DNA from 4 places in the Burkholderia sp. IDO3 genome. Region 1 is predicted to be linked to each of the others. Evidence: riboswitches for the same ligand, from Rfam matches in the RefSeq annotation. Region 1 holds a riboswitch; each other region holds the start of a gene.
What was found. A riboswitch is a leader RNA that binds a small molecule or an ion and turns the genes downstream of it on or off. The one in region 1 is predicted to bind cobalamin.
Positions count from the first base shown of each region.

Region 1 (7,259 bases):
GTCGAGCGCGGGGATCAGCGTCGCGCGCACGCGGTCGATCACCGCGAGCGTGTGCGGCCATTCGCCGGGCGGTGGTATGTCGATGCCGGAAGCACCGGAAGCACCGGAAGCACCGGAAGCACCGGAAGCACCGGGATGGCCGTCGTCGCCGCAAGCGGCCGGGCTCAGCCCGTCGAGCCACCGCTGCGCGAGCCATTCGAGCCGCTCGCGTGTATCGCCGGCATGACGCCACGGCGACGCATCGAGCGCCTGCAGGACCGGCGGCCGCGGCCCGCTCCACGGTGCGGTCCAGTCGGCCGCGAGCGGATCGAAATCGTCGCCGAGCGCGAGATCGCGCGCGAGCGCACCGATCAGCCCGGCCCGTTCGCCCTTGCCGTCGCCGACCGGAAAGCGCGCGAGCGCGAGCAGCGTGTCGCGCCGCTGGCGACCGGCCGGCGACGCGCCGAACACGTGCAGCCCATCGCGGATCTGCGCTTCCTTCAATTCGCACAGCCAAGCGTCGACACGCGTGAGCAGCGCATCCTCGTCGCTCGTGCCGCGCGGCGGCGATACGCTCAGCTCGTCGTGCAGCCGATGCTCGGCGATCGTCGCGAGGATGGTCTTGCGCAGCAGCTTCGCGCGCCGCGCATCGACCATCAACGCTTCGTAGTACTCGTCGACCTGCCGTTCGAGATCCTGCAGCGGGCCGTAGTTTTCCGCGCGCGTGAGCGGCGGCATCAGATGATCGACGATCACGGCCTGCGCGCGGCGCTTCGCCTGGCTGCCCTCGCCCGGATCGTTGACGATGAACGGATACAGGTGCGGCAACGGCCCGAGCGTCAGGTCGGGCCAGCATGCGTCGGACAGCGCGACGCTCTTGCCCGGCAGCCATTCGAGATTGCCGTGCTTGCCGAGGTGGATGACCGCGTCGATGCCGAATGCATCGCGCAGCCAGAAATAGAACGCGAGATACGCGTGCGGCGGCACGAGGTCCGCATCGTGGTAGCTCGCATAGTCGTTCTCGTCGCGCGAGCGCGACGGCTGGATGCCGACGAACACGTTGCCCGCGCGCCAGCCGGCGATCGTGAAGCGCCCTTGCCGCAGCGTCGGGTCGGCTTCGGGCGGCCCCCAGCGTTCGTTCAGCGCGTCGCGCACCGTGGCCGGCAGCCGCGCGAAATGCGCGACGTAGTCGGCCAGCGCGAAGCTCTGGAACGCCGGGCGCAGTGCGTGCACGGCCGGGTCGTTGGTCACGCCTTCGGTGAGCCGCGCGATCAGCGCGTCGCCGTCGGCCGGCAATTCGGCTACCGCGTAGCCCGCGTCGCGCAACGCCGCGAGCACGCGCAGCGCGGACGCCGGCGTATCGAGCCCGACGCCGTTGCCGATCCGCCCTTCGCTGTGCGGATAGTTCGCGAGAATCAGCGCGATGCGTTTGTCGGCATTGTCGAGCGTGCGCAGCCGGCACCAGCCGCGCGCGAGCGCCGCGACGAACGCGATCCGCTCGGCATCCGGCTGATAGCGCACGACGTCGACTTCGGTGTGCGGGCAACGATACGCGAGCCCCTTGAAGCTCACCGCGCGCGTGACGATGCGCCCGTCGACTTCGGGCAGCGCGATGTGCATCGCGATGTCGCGCGCATGCAGCCCCTGGTTGTCGGCCACCCACGCGTCGCGATTGCCGCCGGACAGGATCACCTGCAGCACGGGCGCGTCGCCGGCCAGCACGTCGGGTTCGGGGCTGTCGATCGCGCCCGCCGCGAACGCGGTGGTGTTCAATACGAGCGCGACGTCGTGCGTGTCGCAGAGCTGCGTGATGACCTCGCGGCTCACCGCGTCCTTCAGCGACGTGACCGCGATCGGCAGCGGATTGAGCCTTTCGCGCACGAGCGCATCGGCGAGCGCGTCGAACACGGCGGTGTTCGCGGCCTGCCAGTGAGCACGATAGAACAGGATCGCGACGACGGGCGCGCCGGGCGTCCAGCGCGCCCGCCAGTCGTCGACGCTCGCCGTGTCGCGTGCCGGGTGATACAGCGCCGCGGCCGGCAGCGGCCGCGGCGGTTCGGGCTCGTCGCCAAACCCGAGCGTATGGAATGCAATGCTGCGCAGCAGCGCCGCGGCGTTGTGCAGCCCGCCTTCGCGCAGGTAGCGCCACCACAGCCGGCACAGATCCGGCGTGACCGTGCTCTTCGCGACGAGGTTCGGGTCTTCCTGCAGGTCGCCCGAGAACATCGCGAGCTGCTGCTTCCGTTTCGACGCGAGCGACACGGCCTGCTCGATCCCGTACGGCCAGTACGCTTCGCCGCCGAGATGGTCGATCACGACCGTCTTCGCGTGACGCAGCACGTCGTCGACATAGAAATCGACCGACGCCGGCTGCCGCAGGAACGTGACGTTCGCGAGCCGGACGCTCGGAAAACCCGCCGGCATCGTCGGCACGACGCTTGCCAGCAGCGACAGCGTCGTGTCGGCCGAGCTCAGGATCACGATGTCGGCCGGCTGCTGGTCGATCCGGACGACGCCTTGCGTATCGTCGACGAAGCCGCCCGGCGTGGTGCGCAGCAAATGCATCGTGCGTTACGCCTGTTGCGTCCGGGCCGCGCACGCGGCGTCGAACGCGCGTTGCAGCGCGGCCGCGTCGAGATCCTCGCCGATCAGCACGAAGCGGCTCGCGCGCGTTTCGCCATCCTGCCAGCGACGATCGAAATAGCTGTCGAAACGCCGGCCGACGCCCTGGATCACGAGCCGCATCGGCGCATCGGGCAGCGCGGCGAAGCCTTTCGCGCGGTAGATCGTATGCGTCTCGACGACACGCTGCAGCGCGGCGATCGTCGCGTCGCGCGAACCTGCATCGCCCGACACGACGACCGAATCGAAATCGTCGTGATGGTGGTCGTGATCGCCGTCGTCGGCCGAGCCGTGATGGTCGTGACGCAGATGGATCGTGTCCTCCGACGCCGATTCGAGCCCGAGCAGCATCGCGAGATCCAGTTCGCCGCGCGTCGCGCGCACGATCTTCACCTGCGGCGGGATCTCTTCGCGGATCGCGGCTTCGACTTCGGCGAACTGCGCGTCGCCGACGAGATCGGCCTTGTTCACGATCACGAGATCGGCCGACGACAGCTGATCGGCGAACAGTTCGTGCAGCGGCGATTCGTGGTCGAGGTTCGGATCGGCGCGGCGCTGCGCGTCGACGGCCTGCGGATTCTCCGCGAACTGGCCGCTCGCGGCGGCCGGCCCGTCGACGACGGTCACGACCGCGTCGACCGTGAAGCTGCTGCGGATCGTCGGCCAGTTGAACGCCTGCACGAGCGGCTTCGGCAACGCGAGGCCCGACGTTTCGATCAGCACGTGGTCGATGTCGGCGCGGCGCTCGACGAGCGCCTCCATCACCGGATAGAACTCTTCCTGCACGGTGCAGCACAGGCAGCCGTTCGCGAGTTCGTACAACTGGCCCGACGCTTCGCCCGGCGCGCCGTTTGCGTCCTCGCAGCCGATGCCGCAGCCCTTGAGGATCTCGCCGTCGATGCCGAGCTCGCCGAACTCGTTGACGATCACCGCGATGCGGCGGCCTTCGGCGTGCTGCAGGATATGGCGCATCAGCGTGGTCTTGCCGCTGCCGAGAAAGCCCGTGACGATCGTGACGGGCAGCTTGCGCATAGTCATGGTAGATCCTGTGTCGAAAATGGAATCAAGCCGGGATCGTCGCGCCGAATGCGGCGCGGCATGTCATCTGGCGGATCGCGGGGATCGTGCGGCGCAGTCCGGACGGACGGCCGCTGAACGGACGGAACGACGAATCGGACATGACGCTTCCTTGCGAACGGTCGACATGGTGAATGCCAACACGGCCGTCGCTGCCCTGCCCGCGCCGCCTGCCGCTCGCCGCGCCGGCCCGGGCGCGCATGCGCGGCGGGCCGATCGGCGGAGGAAGCGGGAAACGCTCGGGCGTCGGGCGTGCTGCGGCCGTGGACGATGCGCCGCCTCCCCGCGGCGCTGAACCCCAATGTCTCGGCCGGTATCCGGGCTGACGAACACGCCGCTTCGCCTTCCCGGATGCGCGCGGCATCCAGTGGCGGTCGTCCGCATGCGGCGGGCATGCGGCGAAGCGGCGCTGCGTGGCGCTTGCGCGCGACGCGTTCGCTTACCGTTGCGGGGGCAGCACAGGTTGGCTCGACTGCGGTGCAGTCACGCTCCCTGTTTCCCGTTTAACTGCGCACGCCGGAGGAGCGCGCGCGAGCACCAAAACGCGTGCGAGTGTAGGCGGCGGTGCGGGGAGCGTCAAGGCGAAACGGGCCGCCGCCGGGCGTTCGGCATGGCCGCGGCGCCGCGCGCAAGGCTGCCTCCGGCGCCCGCGCGGCGGGTTCGCGCGGATCGGTCGCTGTGCTATCGTATGCGCCGCGTTCGGTGCTCGCACGCGCATTTGCGCGCATGCAGTTAAACGGGAAACAGGAGGCGGATGTCCGCCCGGCCTGTGCTGTCCCCGCAACGGTACGCCGCCCGCGCGCCGCGCTTGCCGCGCACGCGCCCAGGCCGCCCGCGATGCCACTGCCCTTCAGCGGGCGGGAAGGCTGCGGCCTGGCAAGCGGCCAGCCCGGATACCGGCCGACGCAAGGGGCGAGCCCGATGCTCGCCGAACGCCCGATCCGCGGGGGACGGATGGGGTGCGCATTCCGCCCGCGCTCGCGCGGGCTTCGCTCGATCAATCATGTCTTGCCTGTCCGTCGGCAGCCGATGCGCCGCCCGCTTTCCCCTTTCCACTGCTTCGACACGGTGCGCGCCGTGCCGCACGCGATGAGCCGCGCCTGGCTCGTCGGCGCCGGCCCGGGCGATGCCGATCTGCTGACGCTGAAGGCCGTGCGCGCGATCGCCGCGGCCGACGTGCTGCTCGTCGACGATCTCGTGAACCCCGACGTGCTGCGCCACGCGCGCGCCGATGCGCGCATCGAGCAGGTCGGCAAGCGCGGCGGCCATGCGTCGACGCCGCAGGACGCGATCGTCGCCGCGATGCTCGCGCACCTGCGCGCGGGCCGCAGCGTCGCGCGGCTCAAGGGCGGCGATCCGTTCGTGTTCGGCCGCGGCGGCGAGGAACTGCTCGTGCTCGGCGCGGCCGGTTTCCCGGTCGAAGTCGTCAACGGCATCACGGCCGGCATCGCCGCGCCGGCCGCGCTCGGCATTCCGGTCACGCATCGCGGCGATGCGCAGGGCGTGATCTTCGTCACGGGCCACGGCGCGGGCGCCGACGAACCCGACTGGCGCGCGCTGGCCGCCACGCGCATGACGATCGTGATCTACATGGGCATTCGCCGGCTCGACGCGATCGCGGCCGCGCTGCGCGACGGCGGGCTGGCCGGCGACACGCCGTGCGCGGCGATCGAGAACGCGACGCGTGACGGGCAGCGGCACGTGCTCGCGACGCTCGATACGGTGGTCGAACGCGTCGGCGCGACCGGTATCGGTTCGCCGGCGATCGTCGTGATCGGCCGGGTCGCGGCGCTCGCCGACGACCCGGCGGTGCGCGTGGCGCTTGGCGGGAGCGGCGCATGATGCGCGTCGCGCTCGGCGTCGGTTTCCGCGCGGGCGTGACGGCCGCGCAACTCGACGCCGCGATCCGCGCGGCGCTCGCGCGCTACCCGGACGCCGAGCCGGCCGTCGTCGCGACGCTCGCCGTCAAGGCGCACACGCGTGCGCTGCGCACGCTGTGCGCGCGGCGCGGCTGGCCGCTCGTCGCGTTCGACGCGGCGCAGCTCGCGCATTGTCCCGAACCGGCGCCGAGCGCGCCGTCGGCTGCCGCGCTCGCGCGTTTCGGCGTCGCCGGCGTGGCCGAACCGTGTGCGCAGCTCGCGGCGCCGCGTGGCCGGCTGCTCGGCCCCAAATCCATCCTGGGCGGCGTGACGGTTGCGCTCGCCGGCCCGCTCTGAACCCTTTGTTTCGCTTTCGACAGGACGACTCCCGATGAAGACCGATGCCGAATCCCATCAACGGATGACCGAACGCCGCCGCGCCGGCCACGAAAAGAAGCAGGCCGCCGCCACGCACGAGAAGGGCCTGCTGATCGTCAACACCGGCAACGGCAAGGGCAAGAGCACGGCCGCGTTCGGCATGGCCGTGCGCGTGCTCGGCCACGGCATGCGGCTCGGCGTCGTGCAATTCATCAAGGGCGCGCTGCACACGTCCGAGCGCGATTTCCTCGGCGCGGTCGCGGAGTGCGACTTCGTGACGATGGGCGACGGCTATACGTGGAACACGCAAAACCGCGACGCCGACATCGCGACCGCCCGCAAGGGCTGGGACGAGGCGCGCCGGATGATCGAAAGCGGCGAATACCGGATGGTGATCCTCGACGAGTTGAACACCGTGCTGAAGTACGAATACCTGCCGCTCGACGAAGTGCTCGCGACGCTCGCCGCGCGGCCGGATTCGGTGCACGTCGTCGTCACCGGGCGGCATGCGCCCGATGCGCTGATCGACGCGGCCGATCTCGTCACCGAAATGCGGCTCGTCAAGCATCCGTACAAGGAGCAAGGCGTGAAGGCGCAGCGCGGCGTGGAGTTCTGACCGATGCCGGCCTGCCCCGCGCTGTTCGTCAGCGCGCCCGCGTCCGGACAGGGCAAGACGTCGGTGACGGCCGGCCTCGCGCGGCTGCACCGGCGGCTCGGCCGGCGCGTGCGCGTGTTCAAGACCGGGCCCGATTTCCTCGATCCGATGCTGCTCGAACGCGCGAGCGGCGCGCCCGTGCATGCGCTGGACCTCGGGATGGTCGGCGAAGCCGGCTGCCGCGCGCTGCTCGCCGAGGCCGCGCGCGATGCCGACCTGCTCCTGATCGAAGGCGTGATGGGGCTGTTCGACGGCACGCCGAGCAGCGCCGATCTCGCGACCGCGTTCGGCGTGCCGGTCGTCGCGGTGATTTCCGCGAAGGCGATGGCGCAGACGTTCGCGGCGATCGCGTTCGGGCTCGCGCGCTTCCGGCCCGGCGTGCCGTTTCACGGCGTGCTCGCGAACCGCGTCGGCTCGCCGCGACACGCGGAACTGCTGCGGCAGGCGCTGCCCGACGACCTGCGCTGGCTCGGGCACGTGCCGGCCGACGCGGGCATCGCGCTGCCGGAACGGCATCTCGGGCTGCACCAGCCGGCCGATATCGACGATCTCGACGCCCGGCTCGATCGCGCGGCCGACGTGCTCGCGCACACCGCGCTCGCCGAGTTGCCCGCTGCCGTCGCGTTCGCGGAACCGGACGTTGCCGCCCCGCTGCCGCGCGCGCTCGCCGGCAAGCGGATCGCGATCGC
Region 1 covers NZ_CP028963.1:1,850,658-1,857,916, reverse strand. The annotation lists gene cobN (cobaltochelatase subunit CobN) at 1-2,544, opposite strand, end outside; gene cobW (cobalamin biosynthesis protein CobW) at 2,551-3,639, opposite strand; cobalamin riboswitch at 3,969-4,235, opposite strand; cobalamin riboswitch at 4,362-4,598, shown strand; gene cobA (uroporphyrinogen-III C-methyltransferase) at 4,708-5,520, shown strand; gene DCN14_RS23195 (cobalamin biosynthesis protein) at 5,517-5,894, shown strand; gene cobO (cob(I)yrinic acid a,c-diamide adenosyltransferase) at 5,929-6,531, shown strand; gene DCN14_RS23185 (cobyrinate a,c-diamide synthase) at 6,535-7,259, shown strand, end outside.

Region 2 (7,259 bases), on a different replicon from region 1:
GCCGCACTTCGCCGGGCCGCGCTTCCGACAGGTGGAGAATCGCTTGCGCCCCCGCGTAGAGCCAGTAGCCGTTGCTCTGGAACGGCGGCCGATAGCCGGGTTCGAGGCCCACGACGTTCACGTAGAAATCGCGCAGCGTATCGAGCGTCGCCCGATCGGCGCGCAGGTTGTAATGATCGAGTCCGATGACTGACATGGCAGGTTGTCCGGTTCGTGCAAGGGGGCATTGCACAGCATCGCGCAGCGCGGGGTGTCCTGTCATCCCCGACTGCCTTTGATCGCCGCCGCCGGGCGCGCGAGCCCGCGGGCCGGCAGCGGCGTCGACATCACGATCGACGTGCGGGTTTCGCCGTACAGGTTGATGCGTTCGATCAGCTGTTCGAGGTGCGCCATGCTCGTGGCCACGAACCGCATCACGTAGGAATCCGCGCCGGTCACGTGATGGCACTCGACCACTTCGGGAATCGTCTCCAGCAGCTTCAGGAATTTCGCCTTCGCGGGCTGCTGCACCGTGATGCCGATCAGCGCGCTCACCGGGTAGCCGGCCGCGGCCGGATCGACCCGCGCCGTGTAGCCGTCGATCACGCCGGCCGATTCGAGGCGCTTCACGCGTTCCGTCACCGCCGGCACCGACAGGTGAACCTGGCGTGCCAGCGCCGTGTAGCTGATGCGACCGTCGGCCTGCAGCAGCGCGAGTACCTTCCAGTCCAGATCGTCCATGGCGGCGGGGTTTTTAAGGTGGAACAGCCATTTTTCCTTAAAAACCGTCTTCAGCGGCGATCGGACTTTCCCTACGATGCCGGTACATCCCATTGCCTGACGCGAGGAGCCGGCCATGCTGTTCATCAAGTCCGTCGTGATCGGCTTGTCGATCGCGGTGCCGGTCGGCCCGATCGGCATGCTGTGCATCCAGCGCAGCCTGACCCGCGGTTTTCGCGCGGGATTCGCCACCGGCATCGGGGCCGCCTGCGCAGATGCGATCTACGGGCTGCTCGGCGCGCTCGGTGTCGCGGGCATCGCCACGGCGTTCCCGATGCTGACCGTCGCGCTGAAGATCGGCGGCGGCGCGTTCCTCGTGTGGCTGGCGTGGTCGATCGCGCGTCAGGCGCCGGCCGCGGCGGCCGTGCAGCGCGACGGGCCGCGCACGGCTACCGTGCCGCGCGATTTCCTGACGACGTTCGGCCTGACGCTGTCGAACCCGATGACGATCGTGTCGTTCATCGGGATTTTCGCGGCGCTGGGGCCGCTGTCGGCGGCGCGGGAAGGCGCGATGCGGATGACCGTCGCGCCGATGGTCGCCGGCGTGTTCGCGGGTTCCGCGGCGTGGTGGCTGTGCCTGAGCGGTGCGACCGCCGCGTTGCGCACGAAGATGTCCGGCGCGTTCATGCTTGGGCTGTCGCGTGTGTCGGCCGTCGTGATCGCGGGGTTCGGCGCGATCCAGTTGATTGCGGGCGTGCGCGGTGTCGTGGGGGCGTGAAGGTCGACTGCGGTTCGCTGCGAACGCATTCGATTCATCTGAACGGCTCCGCATCGGCGCCCGCGATCGCGGACGCCGATGCGTGGGCAGCCGGGCGTCAGAACGTGTAGCTGACCTTGCCGAACGCGGTGCGGCCGAGCGTGTTGTAGCCGTACGCGGTCATGTACTGGCGGTCGAACAGGTTCGACAGCGTCGCCGATACCGTCAGGTGCGCGTTGATCCTGTACGACGCGCGCAGGTTCACCGTCAGGTACGACGGCAGGTAGGTCGTGTTCACCGGGTCGTCGAACGTCGTGCCGCCGTAGTTCAGCGACGCGCCCGTGCTCAGCGCGTGCAGGTGCAGTTCGTCCCACGTGTGGTCGACGCTCACGCTGACCGTCTGGCGCGGCCGGCGGTTGAGCCAGCTGTCGTTGGTCTCGTCCTGCGGGTCCAGCAGGCCGATCGCGATGCTGACCGGCGTGTAGCGGCCAATCGTCCCCTTGTACGACAGGTCGATACCGCGGATATGCGAGCGGCCGATGTTCATCGGCGAGAACGTCGCGGGGTTGTACGCGATCAGGTTGTGCACCCGCGTGTCGTAGATCGCGGCGGTGAACGTGCCGTACGACGTGTTCGCGTCGAGCGCGGCCTCGATCGAATCGCTGCGCTCCGGGCTCAGGTCCGGATTGCCGTAGCCGGGGTAGTACAGGTCGTTGAAGGCCGGCAGGCGGAACGCGTTGCCGTACGACACCCGCGCCGTGTACACCGGCGTGATCGCCCACGACAGGGCCGCGTTGCCGGTGTTCACCGACTGGCCGGCGATGATTTCATGACGGCCCGCGACGAACATCGTCACGCTGCCGAGCGTGGCCGACTGATGCAGCGAGAACGCGGAGTCGTTGCGCGTTGGTACGCCGTCCGGAATATCGATCGGCAGGAATGCCTGTTCGCGCGTGAAGTCGTACGCGAGCTTCGTCTCGCCCGACAGCGGCAGGCCGAACAGATGGAAGCCGCGCGCCTGATGGGTCAGCGACGTCGACGAGGTGATGCGCTGCGAATTGATCTGGTCGGTCGGGATGGCCGGGTCGCTCGCATACAGGAACTGGCGATCGTTCGCATAACCGAACGACTGGTCGAACTGGGTGTCGGGCGCGAGGTCGAGATGGAACGCGATGCCGGTCGTCAGTTGGTGATCGAGCTGGCGATCCGCATAGCCGGCGTTGTCATAGGACAGGTCGGAGCGGTGATACAGCGCGAACGTCGAGATCGACCAGTTATCGCGCGCGTAGCCGAGGCGCGCATCGAGGTCCTGCGCGTGATACGGATTGCGGCCGTCCTCGTGGTACGGCAACACGGGCCGCGTCGCGTCGATGCCGGCCGTGTTGTAGTCGTGCAGCCCGAGCGAATACGTGAGGCCGCCGAGCGCCGCGAGCGGGCCGGTCGACGGCACGGTGCCCGACGTGCGCAGCTGGGTGTCGAACGTCTTGTTCGAGCCGCCGCCGAACGACACGGTGGTCTGGTTCGGCTGGTTGGCCGCGCGGCGCGTGAACAGCTGCACGACGCCACCCATCGCGTTCGCGCCGAACGACGCGGCGGCCGGCCCCGAAATCACTTCGACGCGTTCGAACGCCTCGGTCGGCAGGTCCGCCCACGGCGCGATGCCGGTGGTCGGCGAGCCGATCCGGATGCCGTCGATGAACACCGCGACCTGGCTGGCCGACGAGCCGCGGATGCTGACCGACGCGGACGAGCCCGGGCCGCCGTTCTGCGAGACGGTGACGCCCGGCAGCGTCGCGAGCGCCTGCGTGATGCCCGGATCGCTCGGCGACAGCCGGTCGAGGTCGGTGCGCGTGAGCACCTGCGTCGAGGCATAGCGCTGGTCGAACGACTCGGGCAGATGGCGCGTGTCGGTCACGCTGATCGTGGGCAGGTCGGCGCCGTCCGTGGTCTGCGGCGGCTGCGTGATCGCCGTGTCGCCGGCGGCGTGGGCGATCGGGGAGAGCAGCGCCGTGGCGGCGGACGTGGCAAGGAGGTGGCGGAGGTTCATAAGGCAGCGAGCGTGATGGTGTTGCGTACAGCGGGCGTAAGCGGGGCGCGGCGAGTACCGCGCTCGTTCTCGTTGGTTTATCGCGGGACCGGACAGCGTGGCCGGGCGTCGCGCAGGGCGACGCGGCAGACGTGCGCGGACACGCCGCGCATGCCGGCGGCATGTCGGCGCGACGCTTCCGGCGTGGAAGCGGATTCGGAAAGATGGGACATCGGATGGGTCCTGAGGTCGGGCCGTCCATGCAACGAGCGACCGCCAAAGGCGGCGCGTGGCGCATCGGGACACCCCGCCCGGTGCGGCTGCTTGGACCTCGGGTCGATGGCAGGTCTCCTGGCTCGCGGGTCGTCATTCGCGCCGGCCTTCCCGGTTTTCCCAGTGGCATGCGGTGGCGCGGATTCGCCGCTTACAGTTGCGGGGGCAGCCGCAGATTCGAGGCGTTGCCTCTCCTGCGTTCCCTTTTGATCCCGTTCCCGGGAACCATCAGCGCGCAAGCGTAATGGCGAGCGCTCCGGCGCGTCAATTGCCGGTGCGAAGGGGATGCGAAAAAACGTCACTCTTCGCCGGATTCTTTCGAAATCCTTTCTGTTGAGGCACTCGAACCGGGCTTCACGTCTGATGAAACGGCATGCCGGCAGCCGCGCAAGTGCGCCGGAACCGGCTCGGCGCCATACCCGTCCAGCGCACGAACGCCCGCCGGAACGCTTCCTCGCCGCCGAAGCCGAGATGCGCGGCAATCCGCGCGACCGGCCAGTCCGACTCGCGCAGGCAGCGTCGCGCGACGTCGGCCAGGCATTGCTCGCGCAACACGTGATAGCCGCTGCCTTCGGCCGCCAGCCGCCGCCGTAGCGTGGCGTCGCTGACGCCGAGCCACGTCGCCAGTTCCGCGAGCGCCGGCACCGCCTGCTCGCGCGCGAGCGCCGCGTCGAGAAAGCCGCGCACCTGCTGCGCCCATGACACGACGGCCGGTGCCGCATCGATCAGACGAAACGGAAAGTCGACGAGAAATGCGTCGAGCTCGCCCGGCTGCCGGATCACGCGCGCATCGAGCCGCGCCGCGTCGAACGCGAAGCCGTAGGTTTGGCGGCCGACGTCGACCGGCGCATTGAACAGCCCGAGCAGCGGCATCGCATCGTCGCGGCGCGGATGGCCGAGCCACACTTCGTCCGGCCGCAGCGGCTGCCCGATGAGCCAGCCGAACAGTTGCAGATAGCAGAACAGGCCGGTCAGGTCGACGAGACACGCGGCCGGGCTGCGGGTGCGGCGCAGCGAATCCATCCGGAACGTCGCGCGGCCGTCGCGCACCGCGAGCGACAGCATGCCGGCACGCGGCGTCAGCATCTCGCAGAACTCGGCCGCGCAGCGGATCGCATCGGCGAGCGTCGCACAGCTGAGCAGGCAACGGCACATCAGGTCGACTTCCTGCTTGCGCATCGGCGGATGACCGTTGCCGCGCGCGACCTGCGCCTCGAGCCGTTCGATCGCGTCGCGGTACAACGCGACGAAGCCGCCGGGCGTCGTCGCGCTAACCCCGACGGCGGGCATCGCGTGCGGTTGCGCCGACGGCGCGCCGCTGCGCGTCAGTTCGTCGAGCAGGCGTGCGCCGAGGCCCGGCAGCACGCGGCCGCGTGCCGGCAATGCGCGCTGTTTCATGTGTCTCCCGTTCTGATCGCGACGATAGGGGCCGGTGATCGGCCCGGTAGGGGTTCATCCAACGTTGCCACGCAAGAATGCTACCCACGCCGGCCGCTTCCGGCCTCGCCGGAACGGCGTAGGCGGCCGGCATCGCATCCCGCCACGAACCATCCGAGACGACCCGCGAATGATCCAGATCGTAGACGAAATCACGCTCGCGCCCGAGCGCATTCCCGACGTGCTTGCCCTGCTGCGCGACCGCTATTTGCCGGGCCACGCGGCGCGCGGGCTGACGGCGGCCGGGCGCTGGGTGTCGCCGCCCGTCGCGGTGCCGGGGCGGCCGAGCACGCTGTGGCTGACCTGGCAGGTTGCCGATGCGCCCGCGTACTACCGGATGCGCGCGCTGACCGATGCCGACGTGGTCGCATTCTGGATGGCCGTCGATGCGCTGTGCGACGCACGCCGCCGCCACGTGATGACGGACGCCGACGCGCCGCTGCCGGCCTTGACGGAGGTCGACCATGCAGCATGACACGGCGCAGGTATTCGTTTCGGCCGCTGCCGATGCCGGCGCAACCGAGCGTGCGCTGCGCGATGCCGCGCACGCGCTGCCCGGCGCCACCCGCGTGTCGCTCGAGCGCAATCTCGACGGATGCTGGGGCGCGGGCGACTACACGCTCGACGTGCTGCGCGACGAACGGGCAACCGATTGCGCGACGGATTTCACCGCGCTGGCCGGGCTGCCGGGCGTCGTGCGGATCGACGGCGCCGCGTGCCGGGCGATCGGCGGCGGCCTGCGCGAACCGGCGCTGCGCGACGGCGTCTGGCGCACGCTGATGCTGCGCGTGCGGCCACAGGCCGACGACACGCAGGTTGCCGCACTCGAACGCGAACTGCTGCGCATGCCCGCGTTCATGCCCGGCATCCGCAACTGGCGGCTGAGCCGGATCGTGACGCCGGGCGCGTGGACGCACGTGTGGCAACAGGAATTCGCGCGCGTCGGCGATCTGCTCGGCGAATACCTGCTGCATCCCTATCACTGGGGCTGGGTCGATCGCCGGTTCGACGCGGAAAGCCCCGACTGGACCGTCGATGCGATCTCGCACGCGTTCTGTCCGCTCGCGTCGAGCCTGCTGGCCGAGACGGCGGCGTGACGCGCGGCGACCGATCCCGATCCATGCGACCTATCAATACAGGAGACACCACCATGCGAGCCTTGCTGATCGACCGCGTCGGCCATTCCGACGCGCTGCGACTGGCCGACGTTCCCGTGCCGAAGCCGGGCCCCGGCGACGTGCTGATCCGCGTCGCGTACGCGGGCGTCAATCCCGCCGACTGGAAATGCCGGGAAGGCTATCTCGGCGCGTTCATGCGGATCGCGTTCCCGTTCGTGATCGGCTTCGATGCCGCTGGCGTGGTCGAAGCGGTCGGCGACGGTGTCGAAGGCTTCGCGCCGGGGATGCGCGTGTTCGCGCAGACCGACGTCGGCGCCGGGCGCTGGGGGGCCTATGCGGAATACGTCGCGGTGCGCCACGATTCGGTCGTGCGCCTGCCCGACGCGGTCGGCTTCGCGGAGGCGGCCGCCACGCCGACGCCCGCGCTGGCCGCATGGGCCGGCCTGTTCGACGACGGCGGGCTGCGCGCCGGGCAGACGGTGCTCATTCACGGCGGCGCGGGCGCGGTCGGCACGTTTGCGATCCAGCTTGCCGCCCAGGCCGGCGCGCGCGTCGCGGCGACGTGCTCGGCGCGCAATCGCGAGACGGTCGAATCGCTCGGCGCGGCGCAGGGCATCGACTATCGCGAACAGGACATCGCCGCGGCCGTGCGGGCATGGGCGCCGGGCGGCGTCGACCTCGTGCTCGACGCGGTCGGCGGCGACACGCTGCCCGCCGCGCTCGACCTGCTTGCGGCGGGCGGCACGCTCGTCAACATCATGACGCTCGCGCCCGGCGATGCGGAGCGGCTCGCCGCGACGGCGGCCGAGGCCGGCCAGCGCGGCCTGCGCACCGCGATGACCTACAGCCGGATGCCGAGCGGCGCGACGCTCGGCCTGATCGCCGAACGGCTCGGCCGGCGCGCGTTGCGCGTGCCGCGCTTCGACCGTTTTCCGCTCGAACAGGCCGC
Region 2 covers NZ_CP028962.1:1,734,401-1,741,659, reverse strand. The annotation lists gene DCN14_RS07995 (VOC family protein) at 1-196, opposite strand, end outside; gene DCN14_RS07990 (Lrp/AsnC family transcriptional regulator) at 259-720, opposite strand; gene DCN14_RS07985 (LysE family transporter) at 836-1,477, shown strand; gene DCN14_RS07980 (TonB-dependent receptor) at 1,575-3,503, opposite strand; cobalamin riboswitch at 3,806-4,000, opposite strand; gene DCN14_RS07975 (AraC family transcriptional regulator) at 4,110-5,153, opposite strand; gene DCN14_RS07970 (hypothetical protein) at 5,323-5,667, shown strand; gene DCN14_RS07965 (Dabb family protein) at 5,657-6,289, shown strand; gene DCN14_RS07960 (NADP-dependent oxidoreductase) at 6,343-7,259, shown strand, end outside.
Region 2: another riboswitch for cobalamin. It lies ahead of DCN14_RS07980 (TonB-dependent receptor); the one in region 1 lies ahead of cobA (uroporphyrinogen-III C-methyltransferase).

Region 3 (7,259 bases), on a different replicon from region 1:
TCTGGGGCGCGCAGTTCGGTGCGAGCGGGCGCACGCTCGCCCGCCGCCTGCATGCGGAAACGGGGCTGACGTTCGTGGCGTGGCGGCAGCAGATGCGCGTGGCGGAAGCGATCACGCGCCTGACGCTGGGCCAGACGGTCGCCCAGGTATCGAAGGATCTCGGCTACAGCAGCGCAAGCGCGTTCATCGCGATGTTCCGGCACGTCACCGGCGACGCACCGCAGCGCTATCTGTCGCTGAAATGAACGCGCGATTGCCGCGCGGCCGCATGACCGTGGATGAGCGGCATCGCGACGCAACCGTCAGCATGCCGCATCGTCGTCGGACGAGTCGACGCCGTAATACTTCACGCCGATCCGGATCGGCTCGCGATCGTTCGCCTTGCGCAGCAGGTTAGTGTCGCGCAGCGAGTACGCACATCCGCAGTACTCCTGCTGATAGAACGCCTCGCGCTTGCTGATCTCGATCATGCGCGCCGAACCGCCGCCCTTGCGCCAGTTGTATTCCCAGTAGGTCAACCCCGGATAGCGTGCCGCCGCACGCACGCCGCAGTCGTTGATCTGCCGCATGTTCTTCCAGCGCGAGATGCCGAGCGAACTGGTGATCACGGGAAAGCCGTGCTCGTGCGCATAGAGGGCGGTACGTTCGAAACGCATCGTGCAACGCCCGCCGCCGATCGACGATCGGGACAGCAGGCGTGCAGCGTTCGCGCGTTATCGCACCTGCGTCATTGCACCTGGTTACGCAACGCCTTCGCGGCAGCGACCATGTTCGTCAGCGCCGGAATCACTTCCGCCCACTGACGCGTCTTCAGGCCGCAGTCCGGGTTCACCCACAAACGCGCCGCCGGAATCCGCTCGGCCGCCTTCTTCATCAGGCCGACGATGTGATCCTGCGTCGGGATGTTCGGCGAGTGGATGTCGTACACGCCCGGCCCGATTTCGTTCGGATACTTGAAGGTGTCGAACGCGTCGAGCAGTTCCATATCCGAGCGCGACGTCTCGATCGTGATCACATCGGCATCCATGTCGGCGATCGACGCGATGATGTCGTTGAACTCCGAATAGCACATGTGCGTGTGGATCTGCGTGTCGTCCTGCACGCCGTTCGCGGTGATGCGGAACGACTCGACGGCCCACTTCAGGTACTCGCCCCATTGCGCGCGGCGCAGCGGCAGCCCTTCACGCAGTGCGGCCTCGTCGATCTGGATCACGCGCACGCCGGCCTTCTCGAGATCGAGCACTTCCTCGCGGATCGCGAGCGCAAGCTGGTAGCACGACACCGAGCGCGGCTGGTCGTCGCGGACGAACGACCAGTTCAGGATCGTCACCGGGCCGGTCAGCATGCCCTTCATCGGCTTGTGCGTCAGCGATTGCGCATACGTGATCCATTCGACCGTCATCGCCTTCGGACGGCTGATGTCGCCGAACAGGATCGGCGGCTTCACGCAGCGCGAACCGTACGACTGCACCCAGCCGAACTGGCTGAACGCGTAGCCGTCGAGCTGTTCGCCGAAGTATTCGACCATGTCGTTGCGTTCCGCTTCGCCATGCACGAGCACGTCGAGTTCGAGCGATTCCTGTTCGCGGACGCTGCGCTCGATCTCGGCCTGCATTGCCGTGCGGTAGCCGGCTTCATCCAGCGCGCCCGCCTTGAACTGGCTGCGCGCCTGGCGGATCTCGCCGGTCTGCGGGAACGAACCGATCGTCGTCGTCGGGAAGGCCGGCAGGTTCAGTCGTGCCGACTGCTTCGGCGCGCGCTCCGTGTACGGGCTCGCGCGGTTGCCGAGCTGCGCGTCGATGCGTGCGATCGCGGCCTTTACCGTCGGATTGTTCACGCGCGGCGAGCGGCGGCGCGAGTCGATCTCGGCGGCATTCGCGGCAAGCGCGTCGGCCACCTTGTCGCGGCCTTCGTTCAGCGCGGTCGCGAGCACCGTCAGTTCGTCGAGCTTCTGCAGCGCGAACGCGAGCCACGAGCGGATTTCCGCGTCGAGCTTTTCTTCGCTCGCGAGATCGACCGGCACGTGCAGCAGCGAGCACGACGGCGCGAGCCACAGGCGCTCGCCCAGTTGCTTCGCGAGCGGCTCGAGCCAGTCGAGTGCTGCGTTCAGGTCCGTCTTCCAGATGTTGCGGCCGTTGATCGCGCCCACCGACAGCACGCGCTCGGCCGGCAGTTCGCGCACCAGCGCGTCGATTTCGTCGCGGCCATTGATCGCGTCGATGTGCAGGCCGTCGACCGGCAGCGACGCCGCGAGCGTCAGGTTGTCCTGCAATTGGCCGAAGTACGTCGCGAGCAGCAGCTTGATGCGACGCGTTTCCAGCGCCGCGTAAGCAGTGCGGAATGCCTGGCGCCATTCGGCGTCGAGTTCGGTGACGAGGATCGGTTCGTCGATCTGCACCCATTCGACGCCCTGTGCGGTCAGCGTGTCGAGCAGCGCGCCGTACACCGGCAGCAGCTTCGGCAGCAGTGCGAGGCGATCCGAATCGTCCTTCGACTTGCCGAGCCACAGGTACGTCACGGGCCCGAGGATCACCGGCTTCGCGGCGACGCCCAGCGCCTGCGCTTCGGCCAATTGCTGGAGCAGGCGCGACGGATCGAGCGAGAAGTTCGTGTCCGCGTGGAATTCCGGGACGATGTAGTGATAGTTCGTGTCGAACCACTTCGTCATTTCGCCGGCCGAGACGCCGCCGCAGCACGCGGCATGTTCTTCCGCCGATTGCGCCGAGCGGCCGCGCGCCACGCGGAAATAGTTGTCGAGCGCGTCGCCGTGGAAGCCCTGCACGCGCTTGGGCAGGTTGCCGAGCGTGAAGCTCATGTCGAGCACCTGGTCGTAGAACGCGAAGTCGCCGATCGGCGCCAGATCCAGCTCGCGCTGGGCGCGCCAGTGACGCTGGCGCAGCTCGGCCCCGAGCGCCTTCAGCTCGTCGCGCGACGATTCGCCCTTCCAGTAGCGTTCGAGACCGAACTTGAGTTCGCGCTTCGCGCCGATGCGCGGAAAACCGAGGTTGTGTGTCGTAACCATAACGCTGCCGTCCAGAGAAAAATTGAAGATCCGGCAGCCATGATAGGGATTTCAAACCATGAAATAAAATGGCATTATTTCATTCATCCATTAAATCTATTCATGCATCTGTTGAGCGAGCACTATCCATGCTGGAGCGATTCCATCTCGTCGTGATCCGTGAGGTCGAGCGCCAGGGCTCGCTGACGGCTGCGGCCAATGCGCTGCATCTCACGCAATCGGCGCTCAGCCATACCGTCAGGAAGGTCGAGCAGCAGCTCGGCACGCCGATCTGGGATCGGGAAGGACGCGGGCTGCGGCTCACGCAGGGCGGGCAATATCTGCTGAAGCTGGCGAACCGGCTGCTGCCGCAGTTCGAGCTCGCGGAGGAGCGGATGAAGCAGTACGCGAAGGGCGAGCGCGGCACGCTGCGCATCGGGATGGAATGCCACCCGTGCTATCAGTGGCTGCTGAAGGTCGTGTCGCCGTACCTGGCGCGCTGGCCGGACGTCGACGTCGACGTGAAGCAGCGCTTCCAGTTCGGCGGCATCGGCGCGCTGTTCGGCTATGACATCGACGTGCTGGTGACGCCCGATCCGTTGAACAAGCCGGGGCTGCGCTTCGATCCCGTGTTCGATTACGAGCAGGTGCTGGTGGTCGCGGACGCACACCGGTTCGCGCATGCCGACTACGTGACGCCCGAGCAGCTCGGCGACGAAATCCTGATCACGTACCCGGTCGAAACGGACCGGCTCGACATCTACAACCAGTTCCTGACGCCCGCCGGCATCGTGCCGCGGCGCCACAAGTCGATCGAGACGACCGACATCATGCTGCAGATGGTGGCGAGCGGGCGTGGCGTGGCCGCGCTGCCGAGATGGCTTGCCGACGAATATGCGGACCGGATGCCGGTCGTGCCGGTCAAGCTGGGCAAGCAGGGAATCGCGAAGCAGATCTTCCTCGGCATCCGCGAAGCGGACGCGTCGATCGACTATCTGGCCGCGTTCGTCGCGCTCGCGCGCGAATCGACGTGGAGCGCGCCGCGCATGCTGCGCTAGGCGCGCCCTGTTGCGATGCGCGTCAGGCGGCGCGCATGCCGATGCGTTCGCCGCGTTCGACCCACGCGCCGAACAGCAGGCCGATCGTCGTCCACATGATCACCTGCATGCCGATCGCCGCCACGCGGAACTTCCACAGCACGGCTGCCGGAAAATCGGCCGGTAACTCGCTGACCGACGGCAACCCGAGCTGCACGGCCGCGATGATCGCGATGAACACGAGGCCCGCCACGATCGACGCGTTCCACTGGCCGAGCTTCGCCAGCAGATGACGGCGCACGTTGACCGAGAACACCATCGTCGCGATCGAGATCGCGATCATCAGGAAGAACAGGCCCGTGCGATAGCCGATCGTGTCGGGGTCGCCGACCGATGGCGGATTGGCCGGGTACTTGATGTTGGGCACGATCACGAGCGCGACGAATGCCGCGAGCGCGAGCCACGCGGCGAGCGGGCGTGCCGGGAGGCGGCTGCCTCGTCCGTATGCGAACGCGAAGACCAGCGAGAACAGCCCGCCGAATGCCGCGCCGTAGGTCACGACGCCCGTCAGCAGGCCGAGGCCTGCCTGCGTGTGACGGCTGACCAGTTCGGGCTCCGGCGCTTCGCCCTTGGCGGCATCGGATTTTTCTTCGAAGGAGATTGCCTGATCGACTTGCGGTTCGCCGACGATTTTCGCGAAACCGAACGTAAGGAGACCTGCGGCGATGCCTGCGAGCATCCCGCGCATGAGCAGCTTTCCGACCATCTTCTACTCCGCGTCAGTGGCAGGGAAAACCAAGCAGATGGCGGCCGTCGTGCACGAACTCGTGCACGTACATGCCCGGCACGATCGACGTCGCGCCCTGTTCCGCGCCGACGAAATACAGCGCGAGCAGCAGGATCAGACCGACGAAGATGGCCCACGGCAACAGTTCGCGGACGGGGATGGGCGCCGGCACGACAGCCGGCTTCAGCACTGCTTCGCTCATGGATGCACCTCAGGGGAATCGCGCCCCGACAAATGTTGGATGGAGTACGAACGCAGGTCTGGCTTCCGGGATCGGATATCCCCGGTTACAGTGGCGCGACCGCGCCGGAATTGCACCGGCTTCCACGTTTCGTATCGGGCGAATTGTACGCGCGAACGCGCGCGTATTGAAGGCCCGGACATGATCGGCACTGCCCCGCCCTGCCGCCTCGAACAATCGACCACCGACATGATCCAGCCTGTCTCGCTGCGCCTGATCGCACATGCATCGACCCGTGCGATGCGCACCGGCACGTTCCCCGACGACGATCCGCTCGACGCGCACGGGCTGGCCGACGCCGCCTCGATGCACGAGCGGTTCATCGGCGTCCCTCACGCGATCGCGCTGAGCAGTCCCGCGCTTTGCGCGCAACAGACCGCCGATGCGCTCGGGCTGCGCGTGCGGCTCGACGATGCGCTTCGCGATGTCGGCTACGGCCGCTGGCGCGGCAAGCGGCTGCACGACCTCGCGCGCGACCTGCCGGACGAACTCGGCGCATGGCTCGGCGATCCGCGTGCGTCGCCGCATGGCGGCGAATCGTTCGAAGACGTGGCATGCCGCGTCGGCGCATGGCTCGACGGCCTGCCGCCCGGTCGCGACGTCGTTGCGGTCACGCATGCGGCGATCGTTCGCGCAGCCATCGCGCATGCGCTTCGGATGGCCTCGCAGGCCACGATGCGCATCGACGTCGCGCCCCTGTCGTGCACACTATTCGTCAGGTCGCACGACAAGTGGACGGTGACCACCGATGACGATGGGCGCGATGCCGGCGCGTAAGCCCGGTGTTCACCATAGGGATGACGATTCGGGTCCGGGCAGCGCGGCTGCGTCACGGATGGAATGGCCGCGCACGCATTTCTTACATACCTGTAAGAAAACAATTCGTCGTCCCGACTGTCATCAAACTGACTGGTAGCCGAAGCTAGCATCGGACGCGGTTCCCTTACGAGATGCCGTCATGAATCAACCTGCTTCGTCCGCCGCCAATACTCCCGGCTCCACCGAACGCACCCGACAGGTCGGCTATGCCGTCTTCCTGCTGGTGCTCGCGATCGGCGCCGTCTATATCGCTACCCACCTGATTGCCGATCTGTCGCCCGTCCGCGAAGGATCGTTGTTCCCGTACCTGATGCTCGGTGCCGCGCTGCTGATCGCGCTCGGCTTCGAGTTCGTCAACGGCTTCCACGACACCGCGAATGCGGTTGCGACCGTGATCTACACCCACTCGCTGACGCCGAACGTCGCGGTGATCTGGTCCGGCATGTGGAACTTCCTCGGCGTGATGGTTTCGAGCGGCGCCGTCGCGTTCGGCATCCTGCAGTTGCTGCCGGTCGAGCTGATCCTGCAGGTCGGCAGCGGCTCGGGCTTCGCGATGGTGTTCGCGTTGCTGATCGCCGCGATCGTATGGAACCTCGCGACCTGGTACTTCGGGTTGCCGTCGTCGAGCTCGCATACGCTGATCGGCTCGATCATCGGCGTCGGGCTGATGAACCAGCTGCTGCACGGTCCGTCCGGCACGAGCGGCGTCGACTGGGGCCAGGCGCTCGGCGTCGGCAAGTCGCTGCTGTTCTCGCCGATCGTCGGCTTCCTGTGCGCATCGCTGCTGCTGCTCGTGCTGAAGGCCGTCGTCCGCGTTCCGGCGCTGTACAAGGAGCCGCCGAAGGACCAGCCGCCGCCGTTCTGGATTCGCTGCCTGCTGATCCTCACCTGTACCGGCGTGTCGTTCGCGCACGGGTCGAACGACGGGCAGAAAGGGATGGGCCTCATCATGCTGATCCTGATCGGCACGGTGCCGACCGCATACGCGCTGAACAAGGCCGTCACGCCGGCCGAATCGCAGACGTTCGTCGCCGTCGCGAACCAGGCCGCCGCGACGTTCGCGAAATACTCGAACGGCGTCGCACCGTCCGCGAATCCGCGCGCCGACGTCGAACACTTCGTGCAGCGCCGCGAGATGACGCCGGCCGTGCTGCCGGGCGTGCAGCAACTGTCCACGTCGCTGGCGACCGCGGTCGGTTCGTCGGGCTCGATGGCGGCCGTGCCGCAAGGCGACGTCGACAACGTGCGCAACACGATGTATCTGGTGTCCGAAGCGATTCGCCTGATCGAGAAGTCGGGGCAACCGGCATTTTCCGCCGATGACAAGCTCGCGATCGACAACTACCGCAAGCAGCTCGACCATGCGACCAAGTT
Region 3 covers NZ_CP028962.1:2,801,106-2,808,364, forward strand. The annotation lists gene DCN14_RS12815 (helix-turn-helix transcriptional regulator) at 1-245, shown strand, start outside; partial or broken gene DCN14_RS12820 (epoxyqueuosine reductase QueH) at 303-656, opposite strand; gene metE (5-methyltetrahydropteroyltriglutamate--homocysteine S-methyltransferase) at 728-3,022, opposite strand; gene DCN14_RS12830 (LysR family transcriptional regulator) at 3,151-4,059, shown strand; gene DCN14_RS12835 (CbtA family protein) at 4,082-4,804, opposite strand; gene DCN14_RS12840 (CbtB domain-containing protein) at 4,818-5,027, opposite strand; cobalamin riboswitch at 5,061-5,199, opposite strand; gene DCN14_RS12845 (histidine phosphatase family protein) at 5,256-5,843, shown strand; gene DCN14_RS12850 (inorganic phosphate transporter) at 6,025-7,259, shown strand, end outside.
Region 3: another riboswitch for cobalamin. It lies ahead of DCN14_RS12840 (CbtB domain-containing protein); the one in region 1 lies ahead of cobA (uroporphyrinogen-III C-methyltransferase).

Region 4 (7,259 bases), 940 kb from region 1:
TGGCGCACGGGCGACGTGAGTCCGGTGCTCGCCGGCTTCATCGACGTCGTGCGTGCGCACGGTCTCGCCACGTGACGCGAACGTTGACGCGCCGGCGTCGTCCAATGCGCGGTGCGAGCGCCGTACCGCATTCGAAAACTTCATCGCTAACCCATGATCATTCACCCGAATTTCGACCCCGTAGCGATCCATCTCGGGCCGCTCGCCGTGCGCTGGTACGGTCTCATGTATCTCGTCGGCTTCATCGCGGCGATCGTCGTCGGCCGGATCCGCCTGAAGCTGCCGCACGTCGCGGCGCAGGGCTGGACCGCGAAGGACATCGACGACATGATGTTCTACGGCGTGCTCGGCACCGTGCTCGGCGGCCGGCTCGGCTATGTGCTGTTCTACAAGGCCGACTTCTACTTCGCGCATCCGCTCGACGTCTTCAAGGTGTGGGAAGGCGGGATGTCGTTTCACGGCGGCTTTCTCGGCGTGACGCTCGCGATGGTGCTGTTCGCGTGGCAGCGCAAGCGCCACTGGCTGCAGGTCACCGATTTCGTCGCGCCGATGGTGCCGACGGGGCTCGCGGCCGGGCGGCTCGGCAACTTCATCAACGGCGAGCTGTGGGGCCGCGTGACGGATCCGCACGCGCCGTGGGCGATGATGTTCCCGGGCGCGATGCGCGACGACGCCGCATGGCTGCCGAAGCATCCGGCGCTCGTCGAGAAGTGGCATCTCGCCGACGTGTTCATGCAGTACCAGATGCTGCCGCGTCATCCTTCGCAGCTCTATGAAATCGCGCTCGAGGGCATTACGCTGTTCTTCGTGCTGTTCTTCTTCTCGCGCAAGTCGCGGCCGATGGGCGCCGTGTCCGCGCTGTTCCTGATCGGTTACGGCCTCGCGCGCTTCACCGTCGAATTCGCGCGCGAACCGGACGATTTCCTCGGCCTGCTCGCACTCGGCCTGTCGATGGGGCAGTGGCTGTCGCTGCCGATGATCATCGCGGGCATCGCGCTGATGGTGTGGGCGTATCGCCGCCACGCGAAGCATGCGGCTGCGTAACCGTCGATGCAGGTGATGCATCGCACGCAAGATCACCCATGAAAAACGCCGGCCCTCGGGCCGGCGTTTTCGCATCCGCCTGCGGCGGCGCGATGCGCGTTACTTCATCTGCACGGAGCCGTTGACCGTTACCGAGACGGTCGCCTTGCCGCCTTCGACCGCGATCGGCGCGCTCATCTTCGCGCTGTCCATCGGTGCCGCGGCCATCGCCATCATGCGCGGATACGGCTGAACGTTGCGGCCGCCGCCGACGTTTACGTCGCGGATCGAGTAGCTGCTGTAGCCGAAGGCCTTCGCGGCTTCGTCCGCGCGCGCGCGGAACGACTTGATCGCCTCGGTGGTGAGCTTCTGCTCGGCTGCGCGCTGCGCGTCGGGCGACAGCGAGAATTCGACGTTCGCGACCTGCATCTGGTTCGACAACTGGCCCGCGAGTTTCGACGCCGCCGCGAAATCGCGCGATTCGAGCACGACTTCGGTGCGGCCGCGCCATGCGGAAATCTTCCCGTCGCGATCGGTGCTCGGATACACGGAGAACGCGCCGGTGTGCGCGGTGACGCCCGACACGCCCTTCGCCTGCGCAAGCGCTGCGTCGGCGCGCTGGTTCAGCGCGGACGTGAGGCTGCCCGGATCCTTTGCCTGCTGCTCGTAGAACAGCGTGATGTGGATGATGTCCTGCGGCACGTCGGCGCTGGCCTGCGACGACAGCGACAACACGCCCGCCGGCTCGGGAAAGTGCGGGTTCGCGGTTTGTGCGTGCGCGGCGGGCGACGCGAGCGTCAGCGCGACGGGCACGGCAGCGGCGAGGGCGAGCGACAGCGCGAGTGCGGATTTCTTGGTCATTGTTGGACTCCTTGTGCGAGGGCGCGCACGCGGATCACGCGTGCGCGACGCGGGCGTACCGCGCGACGGAAAAACCGCCGTCGGCCAGATCGGCGGACGGCGGTTGCTTAGGCTGCGCGAACGCGCCGCGAGTTCCGCGGCAGTGGCGCGCGCTGACCGGATTTGACCTTTCGCGCACGCCTACTTCATCAGCTTTTCGGTGATGAAACGCCATTCCGCACGCGTGACGGGCGTGATCGACAACCGGTTGCCGCGCGCGAGCACGCGCATGTCGGCGAGCGCGTCATGTTCGCGCAGCGCCGCGAGCGGCACGAGCGGTGACTTCTTCACGAAGCGCACGTCGACGAGCAGCCAGCGCGGCGTTTCCTGCGTCGACTTCGGGTCGTAATACGGGCTTTCCGGATCGAACTGGGTGGGATCGGGGTAGGGCGTCGACGACACTTCGGCAAGGCCCGCGATGCCCGGCTCGGGGCAGCTCGAGTGATAGAACAGCACGCCGTCGCCGATCTTCATCGTGTCGCGCATGAAATTGCGCGCCTGATAATTGCGCACGCCAGTCCACGGCAGCGAGCGCTGCGGTGCGTTCGCGAGATCGTCGATGCTTGCTTCGTCCGGTTCGGACTTCATCAGCCAGTATTGCATGGATCGTGATCGACGCAGAAAGGGCTGCTGCAAAAGGAAACGGCATCGGGAGTTCCCGATGCCGTTGGATAGGCCCCCGCCTTGGCCGCTAGGCCGGCATCCTGAACCTGGGGTTCAGAATTGGTCGCAGTTAGCAGCACTTCGGGTACATCAGACAGAGTGACGCGCGCGCCCGTGCTACAAATTTCCGCAACCGTGCACATGGCATTGGTTCAAGGAATATATGACCTTGGCGAACCAGGCAGGGAAGCTGACTGAACTGTGTTTCGTTGCGCCAATTTGACCACCGTTGATCGCCGAGATCAAGGGGAATCGACGCATCGATCAAACGTTACTGCGTCTCGTGCTGTGCGAGCACCGCGCCGAGCTGTTCGTTCATCTGGTGCATTGTACGACGGATTTCCTCCGCCGGAAATGCTTCACCGTGCCGCACGCTGGTTTGCAGTCGCAGCAATTCGGACGCCAGCGACAATGCAGCCATCACCGCGATGCGATCGATGCCGCGCACCGAACTGTTTGCGCGGATCTTCGACATTTCGGCGTCGACGCGCGCGACGGCCTCGAGCAGCGCCGCTTCGGTCTCGGCCGAACAGGCGAGCCGATAGGGCTGACCGAGAATCGAGACTTCGATCTGCTTGGTGCTCATGCATGTTCTCCGTGGCTGGCCGCGTCATCGCTATCCGTACGCGCCTGCGCGTCGAGCAGATCGAGCTGGTTGTCGGCCTGCTCCGCGCTCTTCGAGCGCGGCAGTTTTTCGAGAATCGCGTTCAGTTTGACCTGGGCGTCGTCGATCTTTGCCGACAGGGTGTCGCGCTCGGCCGCGAGCGCATTGCGTTCCTCGCGCAGTTGCGCGAGTTCCGCGCGGACCGAGTCCGCTTCCGCGCGCAATTGCGCGACTTGCTCCTCGAGCGCGAGCCGTTCCGTGTGATAGCGCTTGTTCAGCGAAATCAGACGGCCAATATTTTGAGATAAGGTTTCGAGTTCGTTGAGCATCTGCTGCGTCCTCTAAAGACCCAGCATTTTAGCGCGGAATAACGCGCATTCCGACATCTGTAACGTTTCCAGTCGTAACACCCCCGCTTCTTGCCTCGAATACGCGCGTCGAGCGTGCTCCGAAACGCGCGCGCGGCCGCTTTCTTGACGCTCGTGCGGCCCGCTCCTAAACTGGCGCCGCCTCGGTGCTCGCGCGTGCGTCGCGCGGTTAAACGGGAAGCAGGGCGCGTACTCCGCCAGGAAAGCGCCAACCTGCGCTGCCCCCGCAACGGTAAGCGGCCGCGTCGTACGACGCAGGCCGGCTCGGGCGTGTCCGACGTGCAGGTTGCGCACGCGGGCACGGGCCACTGCGCGCGACATGCGCGGGAAGGCGAGCCGGTACGCTGCAGCCCGGATACCGGCCGAGGCGAGGGGCCCGCACGGGCTTCGTGACGCGCGGCCTGCGGGGAAGCGGGGCGCGCAGTGCTTCACGGGACTTGTCTTCGATGCTGACCCCAATCGTCCGCACGGCGCTCGGCGCGCAGCGCGGATTGTCGCTCGCCGACGTCGCGCGGATTGCCGCGCACGCCGATTCGGCGAGATTCGCGGCGACGTGCGCCGTGATGGCGGCCGTGCGTGCCGCCTCGAGCGCCGCGATCGTCGATGTATCGTGGCCGGCGACGATCGTATCGCGCGTGCCGCGCGCGCTCGCGGATGCGGCCGCGCAGTGCACCGGATTCGATACGCCGGATCTCGCCGCGCGTGCGGACATCGACCCGATACGGCGGCTTCCACTATATTGCGCAGAACGTCGGCTGCACGCAGGTGCCGCGGCCCGCCGGAGCGTCGCGGCATCAAGCCGGTACGGCCGACGCGCGGCGGGGCGCGAGGTCGCGGGATGCGGCTCGGCGGCCACGGGATGGGCGACGTCGCGGTGCGCGATGACATTGCCGCGTCGCGATACGCCCGCGAACGCTTCAACAACCCCTTGTTCCATAAGGATGACGAGCTTGCGTACCCCCACAACACGCGAAAGCGCCGCGACCGTGCCGCGTTCGGCCGGCAACGGCGCTCAGCGGATGCGTCGTGCGTCGTGCGCGATGCCGCACAGCGCATGAGCGCCGCTCGGGCCGCCACGATCTGGGGCGCGCTGGCGGTCGCGGTCGCGTTGCTGTTCGTCGCGTCGCTGTCGATCGGCAGCGTGCCGATGTCGCCGTGGCAAGCGCTCGCGTCGCTCGTCCCGCATGGTGGCGATGCGCTGTTCGCCGACATCGTGCGCACGTTGCGGCTGCCGCGCGCACTCGCCGGCTTCGCATGCGGCGCGCTGCTCGCGCTGGCCGGTGCGCTGCTGCAGGTGCTGCTGCGCAATCCGCTCGCGGAGCCGTACGTGCTCGGCGTGTCCGGCGGCGCGGCCGGCTTCGCGCTCGTCGCGATGATCGCGGGTGCCGCATGGTGGCTCGTCGATGCGTCGGCGTTCGCCGGCTCGCTCGTGTCGGTCGCGCTGGTGCTCGGGCTGGCTCGCCGCGAGCTGTGGCGCGGCGATTCGCGCGATGCGTCGCCGCGGCTGCTGCTCACCGGGGTCGTGATTGCGGCGGGATGGGGCGCGCTCGTCACGCTGCTGCTGTCGCTCGCGCCCGACGGCCGGCTGCGCGGCATCCTCTTCTGGCTGACGGGCGACCTGAACGGCGTGACGGCGCCGTGGTTCGCATGGGGGGCGCTGCTGCTGGCCGCGTGCATCGCACTGCCTGCCGCGCCGCAACTGAACGTGCTGCTGCGCGGCGACGCGACCGCGCTCGCGCTCGGCGTGCCGGTCGCGCGACTGCGGGTGCGGATCTACCTCGTCGCGTCGCTGGCGGCCGCAGCGGCGGTGACGACGGCCGGCACGATCGGCTTCGTCGGTCTCGTCGTTCCGCATGCGCTACGGCTTGCGTTCGGCAACGACCAGCGCATGCTGCTGCCTGCGGCGATGCTCGCGGGCGGCGGCGGCGTGATGGCGGCCGATCTGCTCGCGCGCACCGCGATTGCACCCGCGCAATTGCCCGTCGGCGTGATGACCGCGTTGATCGGCGTGCCGGTGTTCCTGTGGATGTTGCTGAGGAGGCCGATGCGATGACGCTCACCGCACCGCGCACCGTGGGCGACATGACGTACACGGCGGCCGGCGTGACGCTGAAGGCCGGCGACCGGACGCTGCTCGACGGTTTCACGCAGACGTTCCGGCCGGGCGAGATCTGGTGTGTCGCCGGGCCGAACGGCGCCGGCAAGACGACGCTGCTCGCGACGCTCGCGGGGCTGCAGCCGCCGGCCGGCGGCCAGGTCGAGATCGACAGCCGGCCGCTTGCCGCATGGCCGCCCGAACAGCTCGCGCAGCGCCGTGCGTTGATGCCGCAGCAACTGCACGACGCGTTCAGCGCGACGGTATTCGATACGGTGCTGCTGAACCGCTTTCCGTATCTCGGCGGCTGGGGGTGGGAGCGTGACGGCGACCGCGCGGCGGCGCGCGATGCGCTCGCGACGTTCGGGCTGACCGCGCTCGCATCGCGCGACGTGCTGTCGCTGTCCGGCGGCGAGCGCCAGCGCGTCGCGCTGGCCGCGACGCTGTGCCAGGATGCGCCGCTGATGCTGCTCGACGAGCCGCTCGCGCATCTCGACCTGCATCACCAGATCGATTGCCTGGGCGCGCTGACCGCATGGCTCGACGCGGGCCCGCGCACGGTGCTGTTCTCGTGCCACGACCTGAATCTCGCGCGGCGTTTCGCGACGCACGCGCTGTTGCTCGACGGCCGCGGCCGTGCGTGGGCCGGCCCCGTGCACGACGTGCTGACGCCGGCGCGAGCGAGCGAGGCCTTCGGCTATCCGCTCGTGCTGATCCGCGAGAACGGCCGCGATGCGCTGCTGCCTGCGTGGCCCGAGCGGCGATGATCTTCCTTCTTTCGATGCGCGGCACCGGCCGCGCCAACGAGGCAACCTTCCGATGACGAACCCGACCGACTTCCCGCCCGCGATCGCACCGCTCGACGACACGCTGCGCAAGCGCCTGCAGCATGTGATCGATCACAAGACCAAGCCGCCCGGCAGCCTCGGCCAACTGGAGGCGATCGCGTTGCAGATCGGGCTGATCCAGCGCACCGAGCGGCCGCATGTGCAGCGTCCCGTGACGATCGTGTTCGCAGGCGACCACGGGATCGCGGCAGAAGGCGTGAGCCCGTATCCGCAGTCGGTCACCGCGCAGATGGTGGCGAACTTCCTGGCGGGCGGCGCGGCGATCAACGCGTTCTCCGGCGTCGCGCAGAGTGCGCTCGAGATCGTCGATGCCGGCGTCGCGTCGCCGCTGCCGGTATCCGACCGGCTGGTGTCGCTGCCGGTCGCGCGCGGCACGCGCAACTTCGCGGTCGAGCCCGCGATGACGCGCGACGAGGCGAACACCGCGCTCGCGGCCGGCGCCGCACGCGTACGCCTGCATGCATCGCTCGGCACGAACGTGATCGGCTTCGGCGAAATGGGGATCGCGAACACGTCGTCGGCCGCGTGCCTGATGAGCCGGCTGCTCGACGTGCCGATCGATGCGTGCGTCGGGCGCGGCACGGGGCTCGACGACCAGGGGCTCGCGCACAAGCGCGCGGTGCTCGGCCGCGCGCTCGTCAGGCATTCGCACGCGATCGCGCCGATCGACGTGCTCGCGACGTTCGGCGGCTTCGAGATCGCGATGATGACGGGAGCGTATCTCGCGGCCGCGAGCGAGCGGATGACGATCCTCGTCG
Region 4 covers NZ_CP028963.1:2,786,850-2,794,108, reverse strand. The annotation lists gene DCN14_RS27725 (LysR substrate-binding domain-containing protein) at 1-75, shown strand, start outside; gene lgt (prolipoprotein diacylglyceryl transferase) at 154-1,044, shown strand; gene DCN14_RS27715 (SIMPL domain-containing protein) at 1,144-1,884, opposite strand; gene DCN14_RS27710 (EVE domain-containing protein) at 2,065-2,526, opposite strand; RNA gene ssrS (6S RNA) at 2,596-2,777, opposite strand; gene DCN14_RS27700 (cell division protein ZapA) at 2,858-3,172, opposite strand; gene DCN14_RS27695 (ATPase) at 3,169-3,519, opposite strand; cobalamin riboswitch at 3,686-3,940, shown strand; gene DCN14_RS27690 (hypothetical protein) at 3,948-4,616, shown strand; gene DCN14_RS27685 (iron ABC transporter permease) at 4,613-5,611, shown strand; gene DCN14_RS27680 (ABC transporter ATP-binding protein) at 5,608-6,420, shown strand; gene cobT (nicotinate-nucleotide--dimethylbenzimidazole phosphoribosyltransferase) at 6,473-7,259, shown strand, end outside.
Region 4: another riboswitch for cobalamin. It lies ahead of DCN14_RS27690 (hypothetical protein); the one in region 1 lies ahead of cobA (uroporphyrinogen-III C-methyltransferase).